One region of the Paenibacillus allorhizosphaerae genome, then DNA from elsewhere that is predicted to be linked to it. Evidence: a T-box and tRNA genes for the amino acid it is inferred to sense, from the RefSeq annotation. Region 1 holds a T-box; the other holds one or more tRNA genes.

Region 1 (15,938 bases):
CGATAAACTTCATATGCACCCGAATCTGATGCGTTCTGCCCGTCTCCAGCTTCAGCTCAACCAACGTATAATCGCCGAACCGTTCCATTACGACGAAATGCGTAACCGCATGCTTGCTGTTCTTATCCGTCACCGTAAACAGCTTCCGGTCTTTCGGGTCGCGACCGATCGGCGCATCGACCGTTCCGTTGTCATGCGGCACATTCCCATGCACAAGCGCAATATATTTTCGGTTGACGGTATGCGCTTTGAGCTGCTCGCTCAGCGCATTATGCGCCAGATCGTTTTTGGCCGCCATCAGGAGCCCCGACGTGTCCTTATCGATCCGATGTACGATTCCCGGTCGAACGATGCCGTTAATGCCGGATAAATCTTTGCAGTGATACAGTAGTGCATTAACAAGCGTACCGCTGTAATGCCCAGGCGCCGGATGAACGACCAGACCGCGCGGTTTATTGACCACAATGACGTCCGCATCCTCGTACACGACGTCAATCGATATCGGCTCCGGCGTCAGCTCAAGCATTTCGGGCTCCGGCATGACGAGGATAAGCCGCTCTCCTTCGGGCAGCTTGTAGTTCGGCTTTACCGTCCGGTCGCCCACCGTGACACAGCCGTCTTTAATCCACTGCTGAATTTGCGTCCGGGAGATACTATCGTCGAGCGATTCGGCCAAAAATTTATCGATCCGCTCCCCCGCTTCCTCCGCCGCAATCATCCACTCGTAACGCTGCTCTTGCATCTCTTGCTCTTCCTGCATTTCCATGTCCCGATCCGTCAATCTCATGATTGTGCGTCCCCGCTTTCCAGCGTCGTCTGTTTATTTTGTCTTGATTCGCGGCGCCAGCTAATAAACGAGTCGATGAATATAAGCGCAACCCCGATACAAATCGATGCATCGGCCAAGTTGAAGATGGCAAATGTATAGTCGACCGGCGTACCGAACCAATTGAATTGAAATCGGAATTGCAAAAAGTCAACGACTTCGCCGAACAAAGCCCGGTCGATAAAATTGCCGAGCGCTCCGCCGAGCAGCAAGCTCAAAGCGAAAGGTAGCAGCTTTTTACCCTCTTTTGTCGTCTTTTGCAAATACCAGACAATACCGACAGCTACGGCAATCGTAACGACAATGAAAAACCAGCGCTGATTTTGCAATATGCCGAAAGCGGCGCCGCGGTTCCGGTGAGACGTAATCTGAAAAAACTCGCCGATCACCGATCGCGACTCGCCGATCATCAGCCGGTTCACAATCATCCACTTCGTAACCTGATCCAGCAGCAGAACGATTACAGCATAAATGTAGTATCTCAAGCTAACAACTCCTTAAGCGTTTCTACGATTCAAGGATTTTCCTCCGCTAAAAACAGCCGGATCCGTTAAAAATACAAGCACATACGATTTATTAAAGGAGGCGTCTCTTTTTGACGAACCGTCCGGTTAACCCTAACAGTCTTACGCCCGAACAGCTTCAGTTGCTTGCAAAGAAGCTTCGAGAAGAGAAGCAATGGCTCGATGCCCATTTCGAATCCGGAAACAATTACGGACTGGAACAATCGATGCGCGACAACACAGGCGAGCTGTCCGCTTATGATAATCACCCGGCCGATCTCGGTTCAGAGATGTTTGAACGGGAAAAAGATATCGCTTTGAACGAGAATGCGGAACGTCATCTCACCGACATCAACGAAGCGCTTCAGCGCATCGAGTCCGGCGACTACGGCGTTTGCCGTACTTGCGGCAAGGCGATTTCGTTCGAACGGCTTGAAGCGATGCCGACGACCGCTTATTGCGTCGACCATGTGCCTGATCCGCACGTGTCGGAACGACGACCGGTCGAAGAAAAAATCATGGCGCCGCCATTCGGCCGAACGAGTCTGGACGAGCTGCCGGAGCAAAATCAGTTTGACGGCGAGGACGCCTGGCAAATCGTCGAGAGCTGGGGCTCGTCCAACTCGCCGGCAATGGCCGAAAATCCGAACAAATCCGACAGCTACAACGAAATGGAAGTAGAGCCGGATGAGAACGAAGGCTACGTGGAAGCTTATGAAAGCTTTCTGGCCACAGACATTTACGGTCAGCAAGTGACCGTCGTACGCAATCAAGCATACAAACATTACATGCAAAACGGCGAAGGCGACGGGCTGCTAGAGCCCGACACGCTATCTGAAGACAGCTACGACTAAAGCAGGAACAACGAGCAATCCCAGACGGCATCCGGATGGAACGGCTCGTTGTTTCTTTGACATTATGCCCCCGTAACGGCTCCTGACTTCATTACACCCGCACAGCGCTTGCACAAGGTGGGGTGCGTTTCATCATGCCCTACTTCCGGCGTTACGATCCAGCAGCGTTCACACTTCTCGCCCTCAGCAACCGTTACATTCACGGAAGCGCCTTTGAACTTGTGCGCGCCTTCGGGTTCCGCAGCGCCGGCTTCATGCACTTCTACAGCCGAGACGATAAACAATTGATCCAATTGCTCGAAGCCTTTCAGCAGCTCCGCCGTTTCCGCACTTGGATACAGATGAACCGCTGCGCTGAGCGAGTTGCCGATCAGCTTCTCTTTGCGCGCTTCCTCGAGGGCCTTCAGCACATCGTCGCGAAGCTCGATAAATTGCTCCCACTTCGTTTCAAGCTTCTCGTCGAACAGCGTAGTATCTACCGCAGGCAGTTCCGCCACTTGCACGGTCGGCAGCTGCACACCCGGAATATATTTCCACACCTCGTCGGCCGTATGCGGCAAAATCGGAGCTATCAGTTTGGTGATGGCTGTGAGAGCATCGTACAGTACCGTTTGCGCCGCGCGGCGGGCCGGATCGTTCGGCTCACTCGCGTACAGACGGTCTTTCAAAATATCCAAATAAAATGCGCTCATCTCTACCGCGCAGAAATGGTGAACCGCTTGGTAAACGACGTGAAACTCGTAGCTGTCGTAAGCTTTCGCGACCCGATCGATCATCCGGTGCAATCGCAAAAGCGCAAATCGGTCGAGCTCGCTCATTTGAGCGGCAGCTACGCGATCTTTGGCCGGATCGAAATCGGACAAGTTGCCGAGCAAAAACCGCAGGGTGTTGCGGATCTTGCGATATACTTCCGTGATCTGGGTCAAAATGTTATCGGAAATCCGCACGTCGGATTGATAATCCACCGATGAAACCCACAAACGAAGAATATCGGCGCCCAGCTTGTCGCATACCTGATTCGGATCGACCGTATTGCCAAGCGATTTGGACATTTTGCGGCCTTCGCCGTCCAAAGTGAAGCCGTGGCTTAAAATGCCTTTATACGGTGCGGTTCCTTTCACCGCTACCCCTGTAATCAGCGATGAGTTATACCAGCCGCGGTATTGGTCGGAGCCTTCCAGATACAGGTCGGCAGGCCACTGCAGCTCTTCGCGCGTTTCCAATACGGCCACGTGACTCGAACCGGAATCGAACCAAACGTCCATGATGTCCGTTTCTTTGCGGAAATGATCATGCCCGCATTTCGGACAAACCATGTTCGCCGGCAGCAGCTCTTTCGCTTCTTTTTCAAACCAGGCGTTGGACCCTTCCTGCTCAAAAATCTTGGCCACATGCTCGATCGTTTCCTGCGTTGCAATCGGCTCGTTGCAGCTGCGGCAGTAAAAAATCGGAATCGGCACGCCCCATGCCCGTTGACGCGAAATACACCAGTCCCCGCGGTCCGCGATCATATTGTGCAGACGAATCTCGCCCCACTCCGGCGTCCAGTTGATGCGCTTGATTTCATCCAGCATCTCTTGTCTGAATTTATCGACCGAGGCGAACCATTGCTCCGTCGCCCGGAAAATAACCGGCTTCTTCGTCCGCCAGTCATGCGGGTATTGGTGCTGAATGAAGCTCATATGCAGCAGGTGGCCGGATTCCGTCAGCTTTTCCGTAATGACTTTGTTCGCTTTATCATAGAACATGCCCTCAAAGCCCGGCGCTTCCGCCGTAAAATGGCCCTGGTTGTCCACCGGGCAAAGCACGCCGAGATTGTACTTTTGTCCGACGACAAAGTCGTCTTCGCCGTGTCCCGGAGCGGTATGAACGCAGCCTGTACCGGCTTCCAGCGTAACGTGCTCGCCGACCATGACCAGCGACGTACGGTCGTAGAACGGATGGCGGCATAAAATATGCTCCATTTCGCTACCCTTGAGCGTAGAAAGCACCTTCGCGTCCGTCCAGCCGATTTCCTTCGAGGCGGCTTCGAGCAGCCCTTGCGCCAGCACGTACTTCTTCCCTGCTGCCTCTACGAGCGCATAGTCAAAGTCCGGGTGTACGCTGATCCCGAGGTTCGCCGGAAGTGTCCACGGCGTCGTCGTCCAAATGACGATCGATGCATCCTCAGGCAGTTTGCCTTTGCCGTCCTGTACCTGAAAAGCGACATAGATCGAAGCGGACGTCTTGTCCTTATACTCGATCTCCGCTTCCGCCAAAGCACTCTCCGAGGAAGGAGACCAGTATACCGGCTTTAGTCCTTTATAAATATAGCCTTTGTTCACCATGCCGCCAAATACGCGGATTTGCTGCGCTTCGTACTTCGGCAGCAGCGTAATATACGGGTTGTTCCAATCGCCGCGAATGCCCAGACGCTTGAACTGCTTTTTCTGCTTCTCTACCCATTGCAATGCGTACTCCTTGCAGTAATCGCGGAACTCGGTAACGCTCATTTTTTTGCGGTCGACTTTGCCGCTGTTGGCGATCGCCTGCTCTATCGGCAGCCCGTGCGTGTCCCAGCCCGGAACGTAAGGCGCATCATAGCCTTGCATCGTTTTATGGCGAACGATGATGTCTTTCAATATTTTATTCAGCGCGTGACCGATATGAATATCACCGTTGGCGTATGGAGGGCCGTCATGCAAAATAAATTTCGGCTTTCCTTTGCGGCTCTCTTGTACAAGCTTGTAATTGTCCTGTTCTTCCCATTGCTGCTGCATTTTCGGTTCTGCCTGAGGCAAATTTCCGCGCATCGGAAAATCCGTCTGCAGCAGGTTCAACGTTTTGCCATAATCCATGTTCATCGCACTCCCTGTTTCTTCATCCTTATTGATTTCAAACATCAAAAAAGACCTCTTATCCCTAAATATAGGGACGAGAAGTCTCGCGGTACCACCCTGATTAAGACAAAGGTATGCGGCGCTTTCACACGCCTCTCCATTAATGTCTTCACTCTGGCGATCGATAACGGGATCAACCGATCTGCTTTACTGCCTTAAGGTCGACAACTGACAGCGTCAATACCTCTGTAACAGTTGCGACTAGGTTCAAGCGATGCTCCCGGGTGATTTTCCTCCGCCGCCAAAGTCCGGGCTCGCACCAAATCCCCGGTTCGCTGACAATAGCTTCTGCGAAGTACTCTTCCCAATCATCGTTTTCGTCATGTGAACTTATACAGGAGTATAGCGAAAATTAGGGCTTGCGTCAACTCTGCACGCGGCTGTGGATGCCAAAGTATGATTAAGGCTGCTCCACTTCCATACGTTCTAAGGAGCTCCAGTCTTCCGTACCGAGCAGCTCAAGCTGAGCTTCAATCAGGGTGCGGAAACGGGTGCGGTATATCGATGCCTGCTTCTTGAGCTCTTCGATCTCAAGCGCGATTTTGCGAGATTTGGACAGCGATTCATTGATAATGCGGTCGGCGTTCTTCTCCGCTTCCTTCAATATCAGTTGCGCTTCCTTCTTCGCGTTCGTCTTCACTTCATCGGCCGCTTCCTGGGCGACGATGATCGTCTTGCTCAGCGTCTCTTCGATGTTGGAAAAATGATCCAATCGCTCCTGGATTGCAGCAAGCTGGTTTTGCAGCTCTTTATTCTCACGGATCAGCGATTCGTAATCTTTGATGACCTGATCCAGAAATTCGTTCACGTCATCTTCGTCGTATCCCCGAAACGATCTGCTGAATTCTTTGTTATGTATATCGAGCGGTGTTAATGCCATTGCTGCACCTCCTGCAAATTTGACAAACAAGCTGGCGTTTTTTTCTCCAAGATATGTAATTGCTATATTCGACAATGCCGCTTATATTCCTGCAATGAAGAACAAAAAAATCGGCAATTACGCATATTTGCCGATTTCCAGTCGATATCTCCCTTTTTTTGTCAAGCCTTCGATCTCCAGCACTTTGAACCGGCCAAAGCCTTGCAGCGAAACGACGTCCCCTTGCTTCAGCGGCTTGCTGGGGTCTTCTTCCTGCTTCCAGTTGACCTTGCAGCGTCCGGCCTTGATCGGGATTAGCACTTTGGCCCGGCTCAAACGGTATACATCGCTGACGATTCCGTCCAGCCGAAGCGAAGCCACCGTCAAATGCATCTCCTCCAGCTTCGTCTCCGTCGCCTGCAGGAGGCTCAGCGGCAATTGCTCTGTCTGTACATGCACCCGATGCACCTGATTCAGTTGGAGCCGCATATAATCCGCAACCTCGCTCGCGACGAGAAAGTGGCAGCCGTTATCGCGCGGATAAATGTCACCGATCTTGTCCCTCTTAATGCCGAGCGCAAGAATCGCTCCCATATAATCGCCGTGATCCAGATCTTTCAGCTTATCATCCAGCGAAGTTACGTTGATCAGGGAGATGCCCATGTCTTCGCCATCCAGCACACGGTAGTCCGGCGCAATGAAAGCTCTCCTGCGCTCCGCTCCCGGATGGCCGCCCTCCAGGCGAACGTGCACATCCGTACTCCGGTTTACGATCGTCGTGAGAATATGCACTTGCCGCGGGTCGAGGAAGTCCGTGAGCTTTACCGTATGCTGCTCCGCCCTTTCCACCCATTCGGCCGCTTTATCGACAAAACGGCTCTCGTCGGGATGAAAGTGAGCGTAAATATGCTCGTTCGTCAAAACGGTTCACCTGCAATCAGCTTAAGGAATAATAAAACCAATCACGGCGATAATTCCTTGGCCCACAAATCGCAGCGCGATCAGCGCGACGATCGGTGAAATGTCGATCATGCCCGCAATCGGGGGAATGAACCGTCGGAATACGCCGAGATACGGTTCGCACAGCTTGCCTAGCATTTCGCCGATAAAGCTTTCCCTTGCGCTCGGCAGCCATGACAGCAGAACATATGCGATAAGCACGTATTGGTAAATGTTGATCAGTGTAAGGATATAACCTTCGATGGAGTACGACAAGCTGAAGCTCACCTCGTTCTCATAATAATAGTCGTTAGCTCTCTTGATTCATTATTTCCGAGATCGAGCCGTGAATTTCAACGGTATCCGGCGTGCATAAAAAAATATTCGGACCGATCTTGGAAATCGAACCGTTCAAAGCGTAGACGGTGCCGCTCAGAAAATCGACAATTCGCGTCGCGTGATCGGGACGCACCCGGTGAAGATTGACCACAACAGGGCGGCGGGAACGCAAGTGATCGGCGATTTCCTGCGTTTCGTCATAGGAACGCGGCTCGTGAAGCACGACTCGGACATTCTTTTGTGAATGTATGCTAACGATGTTTCCCTTATTCTTACGCGTATCTGCGAGCGGGGTTTCATATTCCTCCTGTGACTCGGATATACGTTCGCGTTCGACGACCTCTTCTTCTTCCTGCAAGCCTAAAAAATTCATGAATTTGTTCATGACGCCCATTCCCTCTCCTCCTCTGCAGCTTTCCGAATGAAACCTTAAAAAACATGCCGAGAGCTTCCTATTATTTTTTACCCACCAGAATCGAACCTAGACGCACCCAGGTTGCGCCTTCCTCAATCGCTACTTCAAAATCGTTCGACATGCCCATCGATAAATGCGGCACCTCGTAGCCTAATACCGCCGATTCGTTCAAACGGTCCCGCCATTCGCGCAGTCCCCGGAACACCGGACGCGTCGACTCCGGTTCCGCCTCGTAAGGCGCCATCGTCATCAGCCCGACGATCGCGATGTGTTTCATATCCCGTATCGACTCGGCGAACGACAAGAGCGCTTCCGGCGCCAAACCGTATTTCGTCTCTTCCCCGGAAACATTGAGCTGTATAAAACAGTTCACCGTCAACCCAAGCGCGGCGGCTTTTTTATCGATTTCCTTTGCTAGCGATAGCCTGTCCAACGAATGAATGTAAGCGAACTTGCCTACAACATCCTTTACTTTATTCGTCTGAAGATGGCCGATAAAATGCCATGTCCCTTCACTGCCGAACGCTTCCCATTTGGGCTGCGCATCCTGCCAGCGGTTCTCTCCGACATGCAAGAGCCCTTCCTTGAACACTTCGCCGGTCGTCCCCAGCGAAACATATTTCGTTACTGCGATCAACCCAACGTCATCGCGATTTCGGCCCGCCCTGTGGCAAGCGTCCGCCACTTTCGTTTCCACCAGTTGTATGCGTTCTTTCAGCGTTGTAGTCAAATCCAACGTTCACCTCATCATACGGCCCGGGGGAGTGATTCTCCCGGCCGTTTCCTACTGTTCCTTGAGCCCGATCCAGGCAGCCATCCGCCCTGTCTTTCCGTTTTCTTTTCGATGTGAAAAAAACAAATCGGTCCGGCAGCTTGTGCATAAACCTGTTATTTCGATATGCGCCGGCAAAATTCCTGCTTTTATCATAATTTGTCGGTTCAATTGTTGCAAGTTCAAGTTATATTTTCCGTCCGTTTTACGCTCGTAGACGGCTGAAGACCCCTCTGTACCGTTCCCGGAACCCGGCAGCTCGGGCAGCAGCTTGTCGACGCGGGAGATAACCGCATCGTCCACTTCATAGCAGCATGCCCCGATGGATGGTCCTACTGCAGCGATCACATCTCGCGGTTTCGTGCCGAAAGCCGCGCTCATCGTCTCCAGCGTCGCTTTGGCGATTTGCAGCACCGTTCCTTTCCAACCGGCATGCGCCAGCCCGACCGCCCGACGAATCGGGTCGTAGAAGAACAGCGGCACGCAATCGGCGAACAGCGCAAACAAGAAGACGCCAGGCTCGCTCGTGACAAATCCGTCCTTCGCCTGCAGCGCCTTTTCGCGCGAATCGTTCCCCGCTCCGCGCAACGCCCGGCTGACGACCTGAATCTCTTTACCGTGCACTTGTTCGGCATACGTCGCGGCTTCAAAAGGAATGTGCAGCGCTCCCGCCAAACGTCTTCTATTGGCAACCACCGCTTCACGATCGTCGCCGACATGAAGACCGCAATTTAAACTGCCGAACGGTTCGGCGCTGACGCCGCCGAGCCGGGTCGTAAATCCGGCTGACAGCTGCGGGTATCGTTCCGTCCATGAAGATAAAGTCAACGTGACGCTGCCGTTCCCGGCCGATTGCTTTGCGAATGGTTCCATGGTTTGCACTCCCCTCCCGGCATATTCCTTTAAGTATACACCAAGCGAAAAAAAAGAGCATCCGCGTTCGTCACCGGCTGCTCTTCGTTGTTCCCGCCCGCCTGTCGCTTAAGCGCGATAAGGCCGGTTGTTGTATTCATAGGACGGGTCGGTTTCATCTTGCGGACGATACGTTCGCAAATCGTCCAGTTTGACAAGGACGACGTCCATTCCGATTTTGACGATATTTTTCCAAGGAATGACCACCTCGGTCGTTCCTCCGAACAGGCCGAAGAAACGGGTTGAATTCGGCACGACGATCGCTTCGATCCGGCCGCCCCGCAGATCAAGCTCCAGATCGCTCACTTGCCCGAGCTTTTTTCCGTCCACGATGTTGATCACGTCTTTGGTTTGAAAATCCGATATTTTCACGCTGCAACCACCACGTATTCTCATGGATTGGGCTTTCCTGTCGGCGCCCTTTTTTATACTATATGTGGGAGCCCAGCAAAATGTCCATGCAGCGGAAGAAACTTTCGCACGATTTAAAAAGACCTGCCCCGCTTCACGCGGTTCAGGCCGTTTTCATCGCACCAGTTGCCCGTTATTCGGGGCTTAATTTTTGACATGCTTTTGCATTTGGGAGATCGCCGACTTCTCCAGCCGGGATACTTGCGCTTGCGAAATGCCGATTTCATCCGCGACTTCCATTTGCGTTTTCCCGTCAAAAAAGCGCATCGATAATATCATTTTCTCCCGGTCGTTCAGCTTGCGCATCGCCTCGCGAAGCGCAATGCCCTCGATCCACGAAACGTCTTTGTTGCGATCGTCGCTGATTTGATCCATCACGTAGATTGGATCGCCGCCGTCATGATAAATCGGCTCGAAGAGCGAGACCGGGTCCTGAATCGCATCGAGTGCGAAGACGACGTCTTCTTTGGGGACGTTCAGCGCTTCGGAAATTTCATAAATTGTCGGTTCGCGCGAGTTCTGGTTCGTCAGTTGATCCCGCACCTGCAGCGCCTTGTAGGCGATATCGCGAAGCGAGCGGGAGACGCGAATCGGATTGTTGTCGCGCAAGTATCGGCGGATTTCTCCGATAATCATCGGTACGGCGTACGTAGAGAACTTTACATTTTGACCTAAATCAAAATTATCTATGGCTTTCATCAGCCCGATACATCCGACTTGAAACAGATCGTCGACAAATTCCCCGCGGTTATTGAACCGCTGAATAACGCTCAGGACGAGCCTGAGGTTGCCGTTGACTAATTTCTCTCTTGCAGATCGCTCATTCTTCGTTTGCAGATCAACGAACAGTTCACGCATTTCCGCATTGGTCAAAACCGGTAGCTTTGCCGTATCGACGCCGCATATTTCGACTTTGTTTCGGGTCACCGTGATTACCTCCCAAGGAGAAACATTACTGTTAATTATCTCCTCGGAACGTTTTTTTATGCGCACCCAGACGGAACGGTTCCGACGCCAAACGACGTCAAAAACGGGCTAAATCCAGTCTGGACAAGCCCGGTTTCGCTTTCATTCGACATAAAAAAAGATTTATTTCCATTCACACCATTTTGTTGAATTCCTTGCGAAGCCGTTTAATGATCCGCTTTTCCAGCCGGGATATGTACGATTGTGAAATACCGAGCATATCGGCGACATCTTTCTGCGTCTTCTCTTCGCCGTCCTGAAGTCCGAATCGCAGCTCCATGATGATCCGCTCCCGCTCGGACAGCTTATCCAGCGCCTTGTGCAGCAGCTTCCGGTCCACCTGTTCCTCGATATTGCGGTAGATCGTATCGTTTTCCGTACCGAGCACATCGGAGAGCAGCAGCTCGTTTCCGTCCCAATCGATATTGAGCGGTTCGTCAAACGAGACTTCCGTGCGGATTTTGCTGTTGCGGCGCAAATACATGAGAATCTCGTTTTCAATGCAGCGCGATGCATAGGTCGCCAGCTTGATCTTTTTCTCCGGGTCAAACGTATTCACCGCTTTAATGAGTCCGATCGCACCGATCGATACGAGATCCTCAATGTTGATTCCGGTATTCTCAAATTTGCGGGCGATATAGACAACCAGACGCAAGTTGCGCTCGATCAAAATTCCGCGGATCGCCGCATCCCCCGACGGAAGCTTCTCCAGCAAATATTCTTCCTCTTCGCGGGTGAGCGGGGGCGGCAGCGCTTCGCTTCCTCCGATGTAATAAATCTCTTCTCCTTTGAGCCCGAGCAGCAGCAAAAGACGGAAATAATAAATTTGCATGATGAGCTTCCATTTCACTAGCATGTTAAGCATCCTCCCGTTCACGAATGAGATTTATGCTGTATCGCCTGTCCGTAAACATTAAGCCGACAGACCCTATTTACAATTGCAGCAATGACGGATGAATAATTGCCTGGTAAGCGTTATCGGAACTAAGCCGGCCGCCGTCGAGCCCGATCAGCACTCTGCTCGATTCGATCTGCTTGCCGTCCGTCGTGATGACGACTCGATCCGGTTTGATCGCCAGCATAAATTGCGTACTCCGGTTCACCCCCCGATAAGGAACCAGCCTCAGCCGGTCCTGCCATATAAAAGGTTCCGTACCGATCGCGGACACAAGCTGATCCACCTCGGAACGGCGTATTTTGTCCATCCATGCTTCCGGGATGTGTTCCCCCCACTGGCCGGCTTCCATTACCATGACCGGCGTTCGCGTCAACGGATCGTACAGCTGATTGCCGGTATCGATCAAGCCGACACAGCTCGAAGCGAAGGCGTCGATATGCACGTCCACTTTTGCCGTAAAAGCCGACAACTCCTGCTTGCGCTTCAGCCCGGATATGACCTGTCGGTATACCCACACCGCAAAAGGGATGGAGAATACTAGCATCGGCAGCGTCACCTTCATATTCCGGCTGAACAATATGCCGCTTACGACTTCACCGGACGTCTGCCAAAAATAGGCAATGCTCAAGACGCTGCCGGCCGCAATGAAATTAATGAGGTAAAACACGCCTAAATTCCGTATAAAATGCTGCAGTCCTCCGTAACCGAACGCCATCAATAGCATGAGCAACGAAAGCAAAAATTTGACGGCAAACGTGTACAAAAAGGACAGCGGCGGAAAAAAAAGAAATACGGCGTAGCTGCCGCCGAGAATAGCGGATAAAGCAAGCCGCCAGTAGCGATAACGGATTTTTCGCGACCAGGCGGTCGTCCACAGCAGCATCCCGTCGATCAGCACGTTGAACAGGAAAATGATATCGATATAGACGATCATTTTCCGTTCCACCCGCCTCTCTTAAGTCGCTCGGCTTGAATGAGACAAGTATAAAGCAATTATATTCCAAAGTCTGTCTAAACTTGCCGATTGCAAGAGACTTTTTTTGTCGGATGGGGGAGGTGGGGGACACGTAAACTCTCCGGCGCATGCCCTGCTCTCCGCACTCTGGCGGATCAAAAAAAAAATTTCCTCCCACCGGTGAGAGTGGGTAGAAAAGGAAAAAGCCGCCTCCCTTGAGATAAAGGAGACGGCTTTGCCTTATGAACGTATTCGTATTACTTGTCGAAACCGTTGCGGTTGCGATTGCGCAAGAACGCCGGAATGTCGAGCTGATCATTCGCGTTTTGTCCGCCGAAAGGACGGAGACTGTTCAATCGCGAGTCGGACGAATCGTTCTGCGGGTGCGTAGCATTCGCAGGAGCGCCGGTGCCTCCTGGCTTGCGCATACTCGGTTGCGGTGCCGCTTTATATTCGAAGCCCGTAGCAATGACGGTTACTTGGATCTCGTCTTTCAGCGTTTCATCAATGACCGCACCGAAGATCATATTCACTTCGAGATCGCAAGCGGATGCTACGATGTCAGCCGCTTCGTTCACTTCATATAGCGACAGGTTAATACCGCCTGTAATGTTCATCAATACGCCGCGCGCCCCGTCGATGGACGTCTCTAACAGCGGGGACGAAATCGCTTTTTTGGCAGCCTCGGCCGCACGATTCTCTCCGGTAGCGATACCGATACCCATCAGTGCCGATCCGCGCTCGGTCATGATCGTCTTGACGTCCGCGAAGTCGAGGTTAATCAGACCCGGTACGGCAATAAGGTCGGAAATGCCTTGAACGCCTTGACGCAGCACGTTATCCGCTTCGCGGAACGCTTCCAGCATCGGCGTTTTCTTGTCGACGATTTCCAGTAATCGGTCGTTAGGAATAACGATCAGCGTGTCCACTTTTTCCTTGAGCGCCGCAATCCCCTGTTCGGCCTGCATTTGACGCTTGCGGCCTTCGAACGTAAACGGACGGGTTACAACCCCAACCGTCAATGCGCCGCATTCTTTGGCGATTTCCGCGATGACCGGGGCAGCTCCCGTTCCCGTACCACCGCCCATGCCGGCCGTAACGAAAACCATATCGGAGCCTTTGAGTGTGTTCACAATAAGGTCGCGGGATTCTTCCGCCGCTTTCTTGCCTACCTCCGGATTGGCTCCGGCACCGAGACCGCGCGTCATTTTGTCGCCGATCTGCAGCTTAAGCTCCGACTTGGCGTAATGCAGCGCTTGGGCGTCGGTGTTCACCGTGATGAACTCCACGCCTTTCACGCCATTATCGATCATCCGGTTGACTGCATTGCTTCCGCCCCCGCCAACGCCGATGACTTTTATTCTCGCTAAATGGTCCATGTCCATATCGATTTCAAACATTTGAGCGTCTTCCCCCTCATTCGGCTATGCCTAAAGCAGCCTGACTGTTCTTAAATGAATTCGCTTAACCAATTTTTGAATCGTTCCATAGCCGAGGGCTTTTGCTCTTGACTGAAGGACGCCTTTTTGTTCACAGGGCTTGCCGTTTTCTTCACGGAAGATCCACTCTTGGAGCTGCGCAAATATTTCGAAGCATATTGAATGATACCTACGCCGCCTGTAAAAGCGGGATCTCGCACACCAATATAATCCGGTACCGCGATGCGTACGGACGAGGCCAGCTCCGCTTGCGCGATGGCGAGCATGCCCGGCATCGAAACGGTTCCGCCGGTCAGCACGTAGCCGCCAGGCAGTTCCGTAAAGCCTAGACGCTGCACTTCGAGCCGAATCAAGTGAAATATTTCCTGAACCCGGGGTTCGACAATATTTGCCAGATCGACCTGGGAAAACTCCTTGTCGACATTGCTGCCGATCCGGTTCACTTTGAACACCTGATCAGCGGCTGCATGCTCGACGATAGCACAGCCGAACTTGAGCTTGATCTTCTCGGCCACGTCGGCTTGCGTCCTTAAGCCGTATGCAATGTCGTTCGTAATGTACTCTCCCCCGATCGGAAGGGTTGTGGTGGCTACCATATTATTTTCGTCAAAAACGGCAATCGTCGTGGCGCCTGCGCCGATATCCACCAACACGGTACCGATTGCCTTCTCGTCTTTGGACAAGGCAAGGTGACCCGAAGCCAGCGACATTAAAATAAGGCCGGCTACCTTCAGTCCCGATTTCTCCACCACACGCAGCAAATTATGTATCGCCGTCTTCGTACCTGTGACGATGGTGGCTTCCACTTCAAGTCTTACCCCGATCATGCTTCTCGGATCGTGAATTTGATCCGTTCCGTCTACCACATACTGATTCGGTACAACTCCGATAATTTCCCGTTCTGGTGCTAATGGAATCACTTTGGCCGCTTGTATGACACGCTCAATGTCGTCGTCCCCGATCTCCCGGTCTTCGTTCGAGACGGCGACAACGCCATGGCTAGACTGCAGTGCGATATGATTGCCGGAAATACCAACGTATACTTCGGCAATTTGAATACCTACCATTCTTTCCGCGTGATCGATCGCGCTTCGGATGGACTGCACCGTTTGATCGATATCCACAATGGCTCCCTTGCGAATTCCCTGGGAGTCGGCAGATCCAACTCCAATTATATTAATGGCGCCGTTTACGACTTCCCCAATAATAGCACGAACTTTGGATGTACCGATGTCCAAACTAACAATGATGTCATTGCTGCTCAACCCGTGGCACCTCCTGTAACAAGTGTAATATATGAGCCTTGGTCAGCAAACCTCCTGTATTAATTCCACACAGCTCACGAATTCCCTTTTTTTTTTATAAACTTTTTGATGGCAATTCATAGAGAATCTCCAAATATCCCATAATTTCAATTCTATCATTTATTTGGATAATTGAGTAGAGGGGTTCTTTTAATTTTGAGACGTTTCTTTTGACGGCGGCTTCGCGTCTTTCCCGCTATTCGCGGCGGAAGACGCATTGTTCTGAACAGACGTTTGGGATGTTTTGGCAGAATCTTTGTTTGACGCCGGAGGAGCGGCCGCGCCGCCGTCACTTGCCCCCGTTTTGGCAGGCGGTTCCGCGTCGAACGGAATGTGAGAATCCGCTTCGAGCAACTTGATAATGCCGCTGGTAATCTTGTTCTCTCTTAAAGAAGCGATGTAAGAATCGAGATATTTGATTTTCTCGGGCAGCTTTCCGATCGTAGTTTGCACCTCGAACGAAGATCTCGTGTACATTTTGATCCTGTCTGGAAACGAATCGCTGGGGAACGGCTTGATTTCGGAAATATCGGAAAAATACGATGAAGGCACTTTCGACATAGCCAGACAAAGTTTCGTTTTCAGCGGATCATCATTCGCCCAACCGGATAAAATCGGCATATCGAGCGCAACACCCTGCACTTTGACTGGAACGATGCTGGCATCG
Region 2 (15,938 bases), on a different contig from region 1:
AAACCGATCTCGAGAATACGGCAGCGTAACCATGATTTCATTGTCTTCGTTCAGTCTTTTATCAGGTTCGAGCAATGTGATGAGTTCTCCGAATATCTTAGAGATGTTACCGCGGTTAATTTCGTCGATGACCATCACCATTCTCTCTGCATATCTAAAATCAAATGGCGAGCCGTTCTGGAGCGCCTGCATTACACGATCCTTCTTACTTTCATAGGTCATTTCCTTCTTGTTTGGGGTTTCAACCGACAGCCCGAGGAATAACGCCTCAATAGCTGCACGCTTGAACACCCCATCTGCTGGTTCGAAACCTCCATGACCATCCGATTTCAGCCCCTCTATGAAATCCTCATAGGCGTATGATGGGTGGAAAGTCGTAAAGATCAGTTGACCTTTGTTTATGTATTGGCGGAAAGCATCTCTTATCATCTTCCTATTGCCCAGCTCATTCAATTCTTCATATCTCTCGGGGTCAAGGATTTGTAGAGCCGTGTCTACCACATGATAAGTTTTGCCGGTTCCTGGAGGACCGTACAGAATTTGATTTCGTTCACCGAAAGGTCTCGCTAATGCTATACTTGCTTTACTCTGATCTTCTTGGCTTCCATAACTGTCTTGCCCCTGCTCCTCCATGAATTTACCGAATATTTTCTTAATGTCTTCCTCTTTCCTTACGGCCACAACGGTATCGCGCATCCATCCAAGACCTTCGTACTCCACGACATCTGTATCCAGCCAGTCAACTAGCAGTGTATGACCTAGCTCAGTATCATAATCATATCCCGCTTCAGGATCCTCTGAAATGATTCCTATTGCGCATATTTTAAGAATCGAGCTCCCCTGTTTCCGGTAAGCTGCTTTTAGTGCGACATAGTCCCCCTGACGCATGCGGAGAAAAGACTGCAATGCTCTCCGTTCCTTGTTCTCTGTCGCTTTGCTTTCAATAATCTTATCCAGATCGCGATAATCCAGCCCCAGGCTGTCGGAGAAATCATAGTCCAAATAATTCGTCCCGACGACTCCCTTCTCCAGAAAACGCTGCAGCTGTGAATTATCGCCTCCATAGGTGTATCCATTCACCCAATAGGAACGTTTCTTCTCCAGATTACTTTGATTCCATAGGTAAGTCGCAATGGCCACGTTATCCCAGTCCAAGAAAGATTCCTGATCCCGAAGCAACTTAAGGACTTCGGCATTGATGAGAATAACGGAGGTATCCCGTAAATTTAAACTGCTGTCTAAGTTAAGATCCTCCGCCAATGGAACAAGTACGGCTCTCGAATAAATATTAAAGAAATGCTCGGGTACATAAATATTTAAAATTTTTAGCAACACCATATCCCACAGCAGGCCATTCGTCGGGATCTCTTCATTCCGCCCATCTTTAGCGGCCCTAATAGCAGTCAGAATTTGAACCTTCAATTTTTGAAACTCCTCCTGTAAGATAACACCTTCTAACAACGTTTTTTTGTTACCGTAGCCCTTGTAATACTTACCGTCCTTTGCACAATATATGCCAAACTTTGAAGAGTTACCCCCGCCGATTCCCGCCAGGATATTCTTACGTTCCAGCCAATAGATGAAGGTATCTTTGGAATGAATGCTCGCATATTCTTCTAAGGTCATATCCTCTAAATGCTCCATAGGAAACCTGTTAACAAATTCTTCTCTGCCTTGAATACGAGCCCGCGTATTTTCCTTACTAGGCATAGAACTGTGACTGTTCTCTAAAATCTTCGACAGCGGCATATTTGATTATCTCCTTCTTAAGACGTCTATATTTATTCTATTTGTTGCTCTCCTGAACAAGGATTCAATAAGCACAGATGCGAGGATCCGTTAGGATTGCATACAACAAATATGATGGTCCAATTAGATCTTGTAACGCTCCTGGTCCGGAAACCGGCATATTGTCGAAACTCACTTCCGACGTTCTCAATGATGCGCTGCCATATTATTTCAAGTACGGGGGAAGACCTTTACTTATAAATTATCCGGTAATAATAAAGCTTTGGTACCAAGTACCATGAGTATCCTTAGTATCTAATCTTTCATCCATTTAGAAGCCCCCTTGAATCAGAATTGAACGATTACTGTATTCTTCATATTACAAGAAAAAGCCTGCATTTTTAAGACCAACAGCACATTAATAAATGTTAAGAAAGTGAACACGAACCACTGTAAAAGCAAATCTCTTACCTTTTTATAATTGTCTATCACTTTCTTTGATTCTCATGATATAAATAGATGATGAAGATGGAATGATATGGAGGACAAATATGACTAAGACTCTAGATCTTACACTACTGCTCAAGAAGGCTCGTGAACTACTAAAGAATGATTTATCTAAGATTGAATATGAACATATCGAACCTTCTGCCACACGGTTTTTGAACGAGATTCATCAAAAAATTAGCAACTGGGATGAATCTACTTCACTTTCGATTTTCGACCCCTACTGGATTAATAAAAACGCGAATGATGTCTCGGCCGAAGGCGTTGCTAAAATGAACAAAGCTAATTTCAATGTCTTTGTGAATGACCCAACTACTCAAGAAAAATTAAAGCAGCTGCTCATGCTCCGCAAAAATGCTGAACTGGATTACAGGCTGCCGGCTAAAATTTCGAAAGTTGGACTTATAGAGCACCTGGATCGTTTTAATTTTTCACGGGGAAACAAGCCTGTTTTCTTTGTCCATCGCATGCTAATCATGATCTTTCCGGAGTTGTTTACTTCTATCGCGGATCGCGTCAAGCTGGATGAGAGTGCGAAAGTTCTGGGGATCAAGAGCAAAGGTGTTGCTTTTGAACTTGTGCAGTACCAAGTGCGGGACAAGGTGAATGATTTTATTATCGAAAAAGGGCTTCAAAATGAAAGTGAGTTTGTGAAGCGGGGCATTGCTTGGTGGGTACTTGATGCTGCCAAAGCATTAAAAGAATGATGATCATAGAGGGGTATTTTTCTTCCCACTTTTACATTTTGCTGAAGCATAAAGTTACCTCTGAGAGTACCCGTGCAAATGCAAATTACATAACAATCCAAATTCGGGACACTTTAAGTTTTTTGAATTATGAATAATAACCCCATAATAATGCATTGTTCTGTAATCGTGGAAAATACATCATTTTTATGTCCATCATTGGAAAACAATACAACTTCTTGTCTTTTAGAAAGGACAAGAAGTTGTAATCATAAAATAAAAAAACCTCGTAATACGCAGCCTGAAGCTAACTATAGGTATAAATCGCTTTTAATTGCTCGTTGACGTTTTTTGGATAAACATGGTATTATTTTCGTGATCGGAAGTATCGGCATTAGCCCTCTGAGGAAATACCTCGGGGGCTTTACTTATATATCAAAATAGAACCTATCCAAAAAGAGGTGGAGGTTAATTGTATTTATACGTTTGTCCGGTTTGCAAATCTAAGAACGAGGAAGATCAAAAATATTGCATGCAATGTGGCACATGGCTTCTTAGTGATCGTTTCCCAGCGCAGAAAGTTAAAGCAGGCATAACGTCGGGAACGCTATACATTTGTTCTTTTTGCGATACGGCTAACGAGCCCGGAAGAAATGCCTGCAAGAAATGCCTTAAACCATTGTTTAGTACGGAATATAAGACGAAAGAAATCAATGTATCTGCATCAGCTGGAAGCGGACTAATTAAATTCTTCAGAGTGATCGTATATATTCTCCTAGCTTTAGCAGTGCTGCTTGGAATAGTTTTGCTCACATCGACGGTTAATGACAAAATATCATCTATATTTGTTACTCTGCTATTAATGGGTATAGTTCAATTATTTTTCGGAGTTATCAATCCGTCCATCATACCAGGTGGATCAACTTCCCGGAAACAAGTACTAGGTGTATACGGTGTCATGATTCTTGTACTCTTCGGATTATTTGTAAAATTTGTTCCGTCCTCAAAATTACCGAATACGCAACAAACAAATAGCAGAGCTGTTTCAGCGGCGGCTCCCGCAGCAACATCGCCAACGACCTCGCAACAAGCTCAGGAAGCCTCACCAACTACACAACAAAATCCTGATGAAAAAAATTCAAGCGAAGTGTTTAGAGTTAGGGATTTTGAATTTCGTGACCTTCAAATTATGAAAAGTTCAGTTGGTTGGGAAGCAACTGTCGAAGTCAACAATGCAGGCAAGGATGTTAAGGGGATGGGATTTACAATCACTTTTTATGCTGAGGATGGTAAGAGGGTTGGGACATCTCAAGGGGCAATATTGGATATACGGTCCGGAGAATCAAAAACCGTTAAATTAATAACAAAAGATGACTTATCCAAGTCGAAATCAGTTAAGGCACAAATTGATTATGCAATGTAATTTTAAGCCCCACCCGCGCTGCCTTCGGAAAATTGGTATTATCTATCGTTCCTCGCATTGCCCAGTCTTGACAGATATTATACGAACAATTAATGAAATTAGCGCCACCTACCACTAAGTGGCGCTTTGTCATATGATTCGATTTATATACGTATCGTCGTATGAATCGGAGCCTCTCGCCTATGTATCTTATTAGCATGGAGATGTTCCTCCTTTCATTCCCATTCCACTCTAATTTACATTTAAACACGTGAAAAACCGGGGACTCCTTATAACCCGGTTCTTCAGACTTCCTATGATCATTGTTTGGCTCCTCCAAGCAGAGAATTCAGCTGCTCCAGCAAATTTCCCCCGCCGGTGAGCGAAATCGTCCCGATTTTTTCGCAAATTTTTTCGAGGAACTCGAGCTCTTTTAACCGGAACAGCGTCTGATTCTCGTCCATCAGTTTGGCTGTGTTAAGCAGACTGCGGGTCGAAGCCGTTTCCTCGCGGCGGGTAATCAGGTTCGCCTGAGCCTTCTTCTCTGCGAGCAGCACCGTGTTGAGAATCTCTTTGATATCGCCAGGAAGAATAATGTCCTTGACGCCTGCGGAAAGGAACATAACCCCATAGTCCTCGCTCTTTTCATTCAGGCGAGATAATACGAATGCGGCAATTTCCTGCTTCATCCGCAGCAGGTCATCAAGCTTCAGTGTGCCGACATATTCACGCAGTATTAGCTGCAGCAAAATATAAACTTGATCCTCGAAGGACTTGATCTCCAGCGCCCGCAACGGATTGATGATTTTATACTGGCAGACGAAATTCAGGCGCAGCGTCACCTTGTCTTCCGTCATGATCTCCTGTCCGGTCATATCGAGCTGCTGCTGCCGCAAATCCACGGTTTTTAGCGACGCCAAAACAGGTCCCTTCCAGAAGTAATATTTCCCCGGCGCCAGCACCTTCTGCATCACGTTGTTGTAGAAGAGCATTCCCGTCTCGTGGCTGGCCACTTCGGAAGTATAGTAATATCCCGCTACTTTCGGCAAGATCGCCTTATCCACCTCTGGCCCCACCTCCGGCTGACGAATATCTACCCGGACAAAGTCATGCTTCTTAAGCACATTCCAGAATGCGTATTTGCCAGCTGTCAGCAGCGAGACGAACTTTCCATCCTCGTAATGAAGTACGTATTCATGATCTTGAACATCGATAACAGTTAGCTCCTCCAGCAGCCGCTCATCCCGAAGAAACAAGTTCAGCTCTTTCCCCTGTACGGTAAAAGGCTTTGAAACGCTCAGCAGCACGACCGCATCGTCAGATAAAGGGGTGAGTCGATAAATTCCCGGCTGCAGATGCATCACATAACTGCCTTTCTTGAACAACAATCCTCGTTCGTCGGTTTTGACGATAATTTTCTTTAGCATGTTGACCTCCTCACTAAACGGATGCATGTGTGATGTGTCCTTTTGTTGGGGATCCTCCTGAGTCAGAAGCGGAGCCGCGCTTAAGGGTCGGAAATCGATATCTGCCCCCGAAACTTCGAATGATGTCGATGCGGCCCAACTTCAGACCACAGTTGATCATTCCATTGTTACGTGGCGCAGAAACTCTTTCCGCTCCGGTATCCGCCGGCTGCAAAGCTCCTTCCTCAGCGCCCACCCGAAGGTGTGCAGAGGATTCCCGCCGAAAAGGTCCCTTTGATTGAAATCTCTCGATTACCAGTCGAGTGCTCTACCACTGAGCTAATCGCCGTGAATGCGATATGGGATTCGAACCCATGACACTTTAAGGAATGATGCCGAAGGTAGCGCTACAGGATACCTGTTCACAGGGTGAACAAGTACTGCAGGATCGTCTGGAAATCCCTGCCTAGGTAACGGCCCTCTCGACATCATCCAAATTTATAGTAGACGGCATTCCGCCGTGATACCCGATACTTATTGTGAGAGGATTATAGTTTCAGCAACATTCAAACGATAACCATCTCGTACAAGGCAAGTTAACGATTCAATCCTTGTAAGGATCAAACTCGTCCGCCCCCGCCATACATACGCCAATCGGTTTCAATACATGAAGAATTGCGATCGTCTCCGAATGGGCATCCAATACTTCCTGCAGCTTCCGATATACGAACGGACTTTCATCCGTTCCTGCGCCACGGAGCTCCACGCCGTAGTTGCGGACAGCCTCCATCATCTTCTCCGGGGAGATAAGCCCGCCGCTGCGTGTGCGCGTTTTCCAGTTCATTTTGCCCGCCGCCTGGGTCCGACTCATGATTCGTCCAGCTCCGTGCACCGTGCTGTAGCAGGCCGCCCGATTCTCGTCAGAATCTTTCCCCTGGACAATCACGGAGATGTCGCCCATACTGCCGCCGATAAACCCGATCTGCCCGGGAGCCGAAGGGGTGGCTCCTTTGCGGACAACCACCGTTTGTTTGCCTTCATGCTCCTCCATCCAGGCAAAATTATGATGGTTATGCACTTCGAACTCTGCCTCCGCCCCCAGAATCGAAAGCACTTGCCCGATCACATAATCGCGTCCCGCATAAGCGTAACGGCCGGCAAGCTTCATTGCTCGGTAATACATATCGCCAACCTCACTGCTCAAATCGAGCAATACAGGCGGTTGATCCATGCTCTCTCCAGGGGCATTATCAAGGAACCTTCTGCCAGCCGCCAGATTCAAGAACCCACTGGCCGTCTTATGGCCGAAGCCGCGACTGCCAAAATGATTCGCAATCCAAATCGCCCCGGTCGCTTCCTCCACAAACAAATCGACAAAATGATTGCCGCTCCCCACCGTACCTAACTGGTCACGGGCCAATGCCTTCAACTTGTCGTGCTCCTGTTTGCCCACAGTTGCATAAACCGCCCAATCCGGATCGTCGAACAAATCATGATCGACCTTCTCGCTGTTTGCGCGCCCGATCCCGCACGAAACCTTACGGGCAATTTCATCCATCCAGCGGGAAATATGCGGAAGGGCATCTTCCATGCGGAGATTCGTTCTTACCGCTTTATTCCCGCAGGCGATATCGTAGCCCACTCCTGATGGTGAAATTTGCCCGTTATAGGCGATAACCCCTCCGATCGGCTGACTGTATCCTTTGTGATGATCAGCCATGAGCAGAGCCTGTACGACCCGCCCGGTTTCCGCACACCTCTTAGCCTGGGCAAGCGCCCCCTCATCAGGATTGCCCCAAACCCGAACTCCATCTATTGATTGATAAGCCATGATAAACATCTCCTCTTTATTGTCTTTCCAAATTTCCTGCAATGCCGCGCTTGACGACTTTCTAGTATTAGAATCGTTGATTACAGGGCAAACGTACATGGCAAAAGTATTACGACGTTCGAGAAATTTTTCCATTCTGCTGCTAAACTTATGAAAGCTAACTTTCTTTGATTCTCATTATCAGAGATATCCTTTGGCACGAATATAAGTGGCAGCGTGACAGGTAACAAAAAATTGCGGTTCTGATAAGTTTAGTAGCCAAAAGCACCGTCGCCGTGCTCCATTCATGCTACCGCACTCATAGCTCATAAGTTCTGCTTTCCTGCCGCCCTGCCGATGATCGGAAGGATCTTCCTCCCTCCAGAATCTGTTAGATAACGCTAAGTAGAAGCAACTCGTAAACGATAAGGTCTTTTCGTCTCGCGGTCAGCGATACTCACCATTACCGATTCAGGCTTAACCCTTGCGATCAAACCCATTGCCTCAATTCGACCAACCATTTCAGCAACGTAAGCTGCCGTCTTATTTTTCGTACCCGCACCACCATCGATATCCACCATGAACCGAATATCAGCTCCTTGGTCGAGATAAGGCAGAATGATGCTTTCGAGACGATCGCGTTCGGCAAAACCGAACAGTGCGGCAATCTCCTGTGAAAAGGTCGTTTCCAGTGACAATTTTTCGTGAACAGAGCGAATTTCCCGCGGTAAAATAATTTGCCGGCTGCATAGCCAGGCCCCACGTCCGACGCGGTATGCCACTACATAAGTAACTGCTTTCGTATGCCCAGAATGGGTCTGGGAATCGGTCGTAACCACGAGATCATAAACCGCCCTTGGGTCGCTCTCGATGAAACGTGAAATCCTGTCCATGACGTCGCGAAACTCAAGGTTCTGTTCAGTCCTATTGCGGAATGTCGTTTCATGAATCAATGGGAATTGTCGTATTTTTGTCTTCATGGGGTTCACCTGTAACGCAAGGTTGGCTTCTTCCTTTCATTGTAAATTGGTATGCCCTGATGGACTCGGACCATCATATGGCCGGTTATGAGCCGGACTGCTTCGCCATTAAACTAAAGGCGCTGAAATGGGAATAAGGAGACTCGAACTCCCACGGTCTTTGAATCCGCAGCTCCTCAAGCACTACGTCTGCCATTCCGTCATATCTCATATGGTCGGGAAGACATGATTTGAACATGCGGCCCCCTGCTCCCAAGGCAGGTGCTCTGACCAAACTGAGCTACTTCCCGATATTGGTGCGCCCCGAGGGATTCGAACCCTCAGTGTCTTTCGACCACGAATTTTAAGCTCGCTACGTCTGCCATTTCCGTCAGAGGCGCAAAGAAGAAATATGGGCCCGGCAGGACTCGAACCTACACTCTCGCCGATTAAGAGTCGGGTGTTTTACCAGTTAAACTACAAGCCCACGCACCCGTCCATTTTATCGATGTCGGCTCTCAAACGGAGCCGATCGATCCGAACCGTCGTTCGTGCTTCAACGGACGGAAAAGCTAATTTTCGGAACCTTCGGCAGCGAACCGAACCATTCGACTTGCGAACGAATGTACTTCCTCAAGCGTCCCGATGGCAGGGGCATCCGGATTCGAACCGGAGATGCGGGAGTCAAAGTCCCGTGAATTTGACCGCTATTCTATACCCCGAGATGGCAGGGGGCGTGGGCATCGAACCCACCACAGTCTGTTTTGGAGGCAGACTCGCCGGCCAAGGAACATGGACCCCTACATTTAGGTGGAATCGAGAGGAATCGAACCTCCGACCTACTGCTTGCACAGCAGCTGCTCTTCCAACTGAGCTACGACCCCATGGCAGGGATAGCAGGACTCGAACCTGCATGTCACGCATTAACAGTGCGCTGCCTTACCGATTGGCTATATCCCTAAATATGATGCTGTCGAGTGGACTTGAACCACTGGCCTCCCGGTTATCAGCCGGACGCTCTAACCTTTCTGAGCTACGACAGCATATGGCGGCCCCAAGGGGATTTGAGCCCCTGACGACCTCTGCGCTGACAACGCTCGTTTATGGTCGGGATGACCGGATTTGAACCGATGGCCTCTAGTACCCGAAACTAGCGTTCTACCAAGCTGAACTACATCCCGTTGGTGGGAGGAGACGGGTTTGAACCGCCGAACCCCGAAGGGAGCTGATTTACAGTCAGCTGCGTTTGACCTCTTCGCTATCCTCCCAAGTTTGGTGCCGGCGAAAGGGTTCGAACCTTCAACCTACTGATTAAAAGTCAGTTGCTCTACCGATTGAGCTACGCCAGCATGTGGTCACGGTAAATCCTTGCTAGGAGCGGGTTAGACTCCCACCGATTTTTTACAGCTCGTGTTTCGTTCAACCACCATCAACCCATCTAATGGTCAACTCACACTTTGCGAACCGATCGATATGTACTTTTGGTGCGGCCAGTGGGACTTGAACCCACAAGTGAGCTTTCGCTGCACGAGCGTCTGAGGCCCGCATGTCTGCCATTCCATCACAGCCGCATGGCTGCCCCTCCAGGGCTCGAACCTGGGATCGCGGCTTCAAAGACCGCTGCCTTACCAACTTGGCTAAGAGGCAATATTTTAAGGGAGACCAACCGGAATCGAACCGGCGATAACGGGGCCACAACCCGTCGCGTTGGCCATTTCGCCATGATCTCCATGGTGGTCCGGGCTGGAATCGAACCAGCGGCGCATGGCTTTTCAGGCCATCGCTCTACCAACTGAGCTACCGAACCATTGGAGCGGAATACGGGAATCGAACCCATTCTTAATGCTTGGAAGGCACCCGTTCTACCGTTAAACTAATTCCACGTGTTGGTGACGCATGGGGGATTCGAACCCACCGAATGCACGAGTGAAAGTCGTGTGGCTTACCCGCTTGCCTAATGCGCCAAATCTTTGAAGGACCGAGCAGGAATCGAACCTGCGATTGACGATTTTGCAGATCGCCGCGTTAGCCAACTTCGCCATCGGTCCATATGGAGGAGAGAAAGGGATTCGAACCCTTGGAGTCCGCTAACCTCTTTCGTTTTCAAGACGAATACAATAAACCGGACTCTGCCACCTCTTCACGAGAGGAACATATGTTCTTTTTTGTGTATAGAAAAAGCTACTCGCCCCGCCGTGGTACCATTTGAGTCGTTTATCGGAGAACCTCGCCCGAAAGAAGACAAACACAAATGGACCACTTGCTTGAGTGCAAGTAGCCTTATACGTACAAAATCTATGGATCAACGGATTCAGATTCAGAACGGTCCGCGATTCAAGATCACGTTAGCACCGTTCCTCCTCTTTTAAGGATCGAACGGCCCAAACGTGGCACGTAAAAGCTACGATTGATCGGATGGATATAGGCTTTAAGGAAGCTCAAAAATTGCCCATTAATGCCATGTTCGCGCCAAAAATCGGCATACTCATGATTGATCGTAATCTCTTGATAGCCAAATGGCTGCTGCTGATAAGACTGCTTACATGGATTCATAAATAACGGCTTTCTCATGGCCTATCCCTTCCTTTCTTCGTGGATTTCGCGCCAAATACTTTCATGCGTTATTACTTTAATGTTTTACCGCTTTACTGATGTGATAATACCATGGGTTATTTTTACTGTCAACCCTTTTTTTTATTTTATTTCATCATTTATCCAAATTCCCGTGAAAGAAAAAAGACCGCTAATATTCCAGCGGTCTTTTCATATCCGGACAAAAACGTCAAAAATGACGCTATTTTGCCTACAGTTCCTCCCTTTCGTTAGGGGGATAGGGATATCGAAAAAAGGCCGCGTGGCGAGGTATGAGGCTTTTGGGAATTAAGAAATAAATGGTCGCCTTCCGATAGGCTCCACTGCTGAATGCACTCATATCCAAATGGATATATGGCCGTTTTCATCCTCGCTCACGCTCCTTTCCATGCACCTAAATTTTCCTCATCATAAATCAATTACAACTTTAATGTCAAGTGGATTTTCATCATAGATAAGCATGCCGGGATGTTTTACCTCAACCAAATTATCCAGTCATTTTCTAAAATTTACTTCGCAGAACCTGTATTCTGCGAAGTAAATTTGTTGTTTAAACTAAGATCATTTGTTTTGAACACCTCCTAAGACCCTCCTCCTTAATTCTGTAATTTCATGCGTATTACAGATCGACGGAATTCAGTAAAGTCTTTGAGTATGTGATCAAGTCTTCTTTTATAGAAAGATGCAACAGTAGAATTTTCAGCAAAGTGAATCTCATCAATAAGATCGTCTAAATCTTCCTTCAGTACAATGAAATCAAGATTATCTTCATCTCTACTCAACTTAGATTTAAGATCAGCAGCTAATGCCTCGCCTAATTCTTTTAAACGCGGTACTTCAAGGTGCAGGTGCACCTTCATTTTTATAAGTGGAGGGGTATAATCCTTTCTAAAATCTATGCCTGGGACTTCGTCCCATAATGCATTCCAACCTTTAAGTAGTCCTGCTGAATAAAAAAGTAGTTTTAAGTAACCGCATAACCAGGACGTACAACTTATGTTTCTACTTTGACACCCCACTCCGTTTTTTAAATGAGAACAAAAGTTGCAGCAAGAACCACCGTTTTTTATACACACTTTGCAAATACTATAACTTCCCACTCCGTCTAGAAATTGAATTCCATAGTCAATAAGATCTTTTCTTGTTATACAATAGATATCGTTTTCATCAAGCATATAATCGTCAAACAAACCCTTCCCTTGTCAAAATCTGAATACTATTATATATTCAGTTATTTGAATATTTGATATGCTATGTTGATTTACTATAACTGAAAAAAGCTAAAAAAAGCAATGTTTTAGAGCTCCGTGTTAATAAGCTAGTTTGTTAAAATCGAAAAAACCACCCGAATAGGTTCCCTGAGGTGGGTTAAAAAGAGTCAAACACCGCCCAAAACAGACGGTGTCTTGTTCATCTTATTGTATCTTCTTTAAGTATTTTAGATCCCCTGTTTTAACGTACATAAGAAAATGATATTGATTAAGTGCTCTTTTCTTTGAAAGTTTCATACTCATTCCACCTCCTTAGAATATAGCATTCCCTCAATCTATCATTTCATACTAGAGTTCTTACTAGAGTTAGCCTTTGTGTCCCCTACCCTATGATTCAGCACAAACATTCACTTCCCGTACCGAAAGCAAACTTCACACTCTACCCTGGTGCATAGTGGCTTCCTTATAGCTAATCCTTTTGCCCTCCTAGCACCGACAAAAAATGCAAAGCCCCAAACTTAGCTCGAGATCTTGACTTTCGTTCCACTGAAAAGCCGATCTCAGGATCGGTTTTTTAAGATACCAATTTCTTCAAAATACCGGCTCGTCGAAACATGCGTGATGGTCGCTAATTTAAATTCATCAAAATGATTCTTGACGTAATCAAAGTAAAAGTATATTTTCAGACCGTGAGGGAATAAATGGATAATAGTTGATTTAAAATACGAGATTGAGGGTGAATCCCTTGCAGAGTAGAAAACCATCTCTTATAACTGATGTGCTTAAACTGGATTTGGCGTTTCATAATTTAACTAGAGAAGAGCTCAACGAGGCATTTTTCTATATTCATAAAGAATTACTCGACCGTAGTTCTACAGAAATCGTTTCACTCGACAAAGGTGTTGTTGCGTCCGTACAGTATAGCCATAAGGCATATACAACTCCGTATAGAGAACGTAATATAGACCTTCTCCGGGTACTTGGAGATTTACATAGCGAACTTGCACCTGATATGAATACTAAACAGTTCTATGAGCATTGAAAGTCTCAAAAGAAACTTTCTTATGATGCCCACAATCGCTGATGTAGCATTCTTTGGAGTTATTACGATAACAATTAATATTATCTCAAAGTATGATTTTCACGTCATGAGGAACTAAATGGATAATGGTAGATTGATAATCTAGTACTGTGAGTGAGGGGTTTTATGTCGAACCAGCCGGACATTTATGATCTAGTTACAACTTCCGGGATTCTTGACTATGACAAATTGCTATCAATTAAGTATGGCGAACGGATTGTACGCGGCATTCTTTCGCATCTTCCAAGTGATGCTTATTTTTTTGAAGCAAGTTTAGTATGCTATGAATCAATTTGGTTAATTTCGATAATCGCATGCGATATATCTTCATTTCCTGACGACAAATGCTGCTATGAATTTATTTATAAAATAGGCGAAGATGTGATACTGACAGATAAAATAATGTTCAGTACTGTTGATCACTTTTATGAGTTGTATAATAAAAACCGACCGAATAACAGTAACTTTAATAAGCGAATTATGTGGAAGAGTGTAGATGGTAGAGACTATGCGTCCTCAAATGGATCATACGTGTTTAGATTGAAATTAATTCAGCAAGTAACTAAAGTGCTGGATAATAAGTCTAAATTTACTGAAGACGCCTATCAGCTTGAAATAAGAAAAAAAGGTCAAGCAAACTTCAATGATCTAGGTTACAGATTTTTTTTAGATTCACCGCATTTTGATGGATTTGCAGAGCCAATTAGTGTGAATCAAATTTATTGGAGATCAATACCGGATATACTTACAAAGAGTAATGAAATACTCACCATATTAGGTTATGTCAGTGAATCAGAATCCGCTTGAAAACTTAAATTCGTCAAATTATTATAATAGAAAAAAATAAGAAGGAACAGGTTCTTCACGCTTTTCGGACGACGACGGGCTTTCCGTCATTTTCAAAAAAGCCCTCACGAATGTCGGTGTTTCTGGCCCCGAAAATCGTCGGGAGCCGGCTGTACACGCAATTGGCAAACGATAAATAAGCTGGCCGATCTGAGCAGAACGGCAAATCCATAACGTAACCGGCAAACGGACGGTGCTGCGGATATGCCGTTCTTTTTTTTGTTTCGGGTCTCAGACGGAATGGTTTACCCGGAGGCAGCCATGAAGCCGTTTTTCATTAATTGCTGGAGAGCGGTAATCGAGCCGTACATGCTGGAATGGAAGATTGGGACGAAGCAGCCGCATCCGCCCCGACGATAAGACGGCGATCCTGTTGGGCTTTTAAGCTAGATCCGTTTCTTATTGGGGCGGCAAACATAAAGCGGTCGAGCAAAAATGACGCATCCTGCTCGACCGCTTTACGTTTGAATTTGATTTGTAAGGCGCGGTGTTGAAATTTCGATTACCGCGCTGAGCAGGCTTGAACTCGATTATTTTTTCTGCGCCTTTTCAATCAACTTATTTATTTCCTCATCCCCTTCACGCAGCGCGGTATTAATATCTTTCCCATCGAGGATGATATCGAGGAATTTATTGTTAACGACGGTGTCTGCATCCAAAATTAGAGACATGATTTGCGGATTGCCGCTCACCGAAGGCGGTTGGGCGGATTGGTGATAGTAGTACGCCCCTACGTTTTTGCCTTTGAAAAATGGCGAGTCGGAGCCAAACGCTTTTTTGATCTGCTCATTCGTCGTTGGGGTGCGAACGCCGCGCTTCGATTCATTCAATAAAAACTCATCCGATAACAGATAAGATAGCACCTCAAAGGCCGCTTCCTTCTGCTTGCTTGTCGACATGATGCTGTACATCCAAGGGGACGCTTGGTCCGCCGTCTTCGGTTTATCCGCATAAGTCGGCATGGAAACAACATCCCAGTTCATGCCTTCGGGAATTAATTTTACGTGGTTGAGGTCATTGTTCAATACAGCCATCGCGATGTTCTGATCTTTGGCAAACGCTTGAAGTTCCGGGTTCGTAGCTCTTGATTTCGGCCTCATATTGCCGGGAATTTCATAAATACGCAGCAGGCTTTGGAATAATTTCTTCCATTCTTCCGTGTTCAAGCTTGCCTTCCCGGTCTTCGGATCAATCGGCTTCAAGCCCTGCGGATTCTCCCTCAAAAGATAAGCGTGGAATGATGCCAGTCCCCGGTAACTTGTCCCGTCAAAGTTCCGGGTCATTTTTTTGGCTAAATCAAGCACTTCCTCCCATGTCATTCCGTCTTTCGGATAAGGTACGCCGAATTTGTTAAAAATGTCCTTATTATAAAACATAACAGAAGTGCTGGATACGAACGGCAATCCATATATGCCTTTGCCGCCGGTAAACTGATCCAAAGCTTTCAGCGATGCCGATTCCAGGCGGCTCGTATCGAATTTGTATTTTTTGATAAGATCCGTCATATCGTATTCGAGGCCCAAGCTTTGAATCTTGTTAGGAAAACGATTATATACATACCAATAAATATCCGGCGGTGTCCCGGCCGTAAGAAGATCGGTAATATCTTTTCCGGTACCACGCTCAATGTAAGTAACCGTAAGCCAAGGGAATTTCTTTCGAAGCGGATCGCCGATTTCTTTTTCAAAATCTTCCGGAGTTTTACCCAGC

What was found. The T-box of region 1 lies ahead of ileS (isoleucine--tRNA ligase). A T-box ahead of a tRNA ligase gene usually reads a tRNA of that ligase, here a tRNA-Ile.
Region 2: it encodes a tRNA-Ile, which carries the amino acid that the T-box ahead of ileS (isoleucine--tRNA ligase) is inferred to sense. The anticodon was not compared.

The regions. Positions count from the first base shown of each region.
Region 1 is NZ_JBHSRV010000001.1:1,261,313-1,277,250, forward strand. It holds gene ACFQI7_RS05570 (RluA family pseudouridine synthase) at 1-766, opposite strand, end outside; gene lspA (signal peptidase II) at 784-1,311, opposite strand; gene ACFQI7_RS05580 (TraR/DksA C4-type zinc finger protein) at 1,422-2,183, shown strand; gene ileS (isoleucine--tRNA ligase) at 2,246-5,020, opposite strand; T-box leader at 5,090-5,383, opposite strand; gene ACFQI7_RS05590 (DivIVA domain-containing protein) at 5,463-5,942, opposite strand; gene ACFQI7_RS05595 (YlmH family RNA-binding protein) at 6,060-6,842, opposite strand; gene ACFQI7_RS05600 (YggT family protein) at 6,864-7,148, opposite strand; gene ACFQI7_RS05605 (cell division protein SepF) at 7,171-7,593, opposite strand; gene ACFQI7_RS05610 (YggS family pyridoxal phosphate-dependent enzyme) at 7,655-8,344, opposite strand; gene pgeF (peptidoglycan editing factor PgeF) at 8,399-9,259, opposite strand; gene ACFQI7_RS05620 (YlmC/YmxH family sporulation protein) at 9,368-9,670, opposite strand; gene sigG (RNA polymerase sporulation sigma factor SigG) at 9,854-10,636, opposite strand; gene sigE (RNA polymerase sporulation sigma factor SigE) at 10,809-11,531, opposite strand; gene spoIIGA (sigma-E processing peptidase SpoIIGA) at 11,608-12,507, opposite strand; gene ftsZ (cell division protein FtsZ) at 12,786-13,928, opposite strand; gene ftsA (cell division protein FtsA) at 13,979-15,232, opposite strand; gene ACFQI7_RS05650 (cell division protein FtsQ/DivIB) at 15,422-15,938, opposite strand, start outside.
Region 2 is NZ_JBHSRV010000010.1:89,294-105,231, forward strand. It holds gene ACFQI7_RS27745 (McrB family protein) at 1-1,749, opposite strand, end outside; gene ACFQI7_RS27750 (hypothetical protein) at 2,280-2,942, shown strand; gene ACFQI7_RS27755 (zinc ribbon domain-containing protein) at 3,394-4,344, shown strand; gene ACFQI7_RS27760 (slipin family protein) at 4,644-5,750, opposite strand; gene ACFQI7_RS27765 (RtcB family protein) at 6,334-7,560, opposite strand; gene ACFQI7_RS27770 (ribonuclease H-like YkuK family protein) at 7,941-8,519, opposite strand; tRNA gene ACFQI7_RS27775 (tRNA-Ile) at 8,567-8,642, opposite strand; tRNA gene ACFQI7_RS27780 (tRNA-Pro) at 8,732-8,809, opposite strand; tRNA gene ACFQI7_RS27785 (tRNA-Leu) at 8,814-8,899, opposite strand; tRNA gene ACFQI7_RS27790 (tRNA-Lys) at 8,912-8,985, opposite strand; tRNA gene ACFQI7_RS27795 (tRNA-Gln) at 9,145-9,220, opposite strand; tRNA gene ACFQI7_RS27800 (tRNA-Ala) at 9,310-9,382, opposite strand; tRNA gene ACFQI7_RS27805 (tRNA-Asn) at 9,384-9,458, opposite strand; tRNA gene ACFQI7_RS27810 (tRNA-Ile) at 9,467-9,541, opposite strand; tRNA gene ACFQI7_RS27815 (tRNA-Pro) at 9,603-9,679, opposite strand; tRNA gene ACFQI7_RS27820 (tRNA-Tyr) at 9,681-9,766, opposite strand; tRNA gene ACFQI7_RS27825 (tRNA-Lys) at 9,772-9,847, opposite strand; tRNA gene ACFQI7_RS27830 (tRNA-Leu) at 9,981-10,069, opposite strand; tRNA gene ACFQI7_RS27835 (tRNA-Gln) at 10,071-10,145, opposite strand; tRNA gene ACFQI7_RS27840 (tRNA-His) at 10,156-10,227, opposite strand; tRNA gene ACFQI7_RS27845 (tRNA-Phe) at 10,230-10,305, opposite strand; tRNA gene ACFQI7_RS27850 (tRNA-Gly) at 10,308-10,381, opposite strand; tRNA gene ACFQI7_RS27855 (tRNA-Glu) at 10,386-10,462, opposite strand; tRNA gene ACFQI7_RS27860 (tRNA-Cys) at 10,473-10,546, opposite strand; tRNA gene ACFQI7_RS27865 (tRNA-Ser) at 10,550-10,640, opposite strand; gene ACFQI7_RS27870 (hypothetical protein) at 10,839-11,069, opposite strand; gene ACFQI7_RS27875 (hypothetical protein) at 11,687-12,280, opposite strand; gene ACFQI7_RS27880 (hypothetical protein) at 13,047-13,343, shown strand; gene ACFQI7_RS27885 (hypothetical protein) at 13,509-14,189, shown strand; gene ACFQI7_RS27890 (ABC transporter substrate-binding protein) at 14,759-15,938, opposite strand, start outside.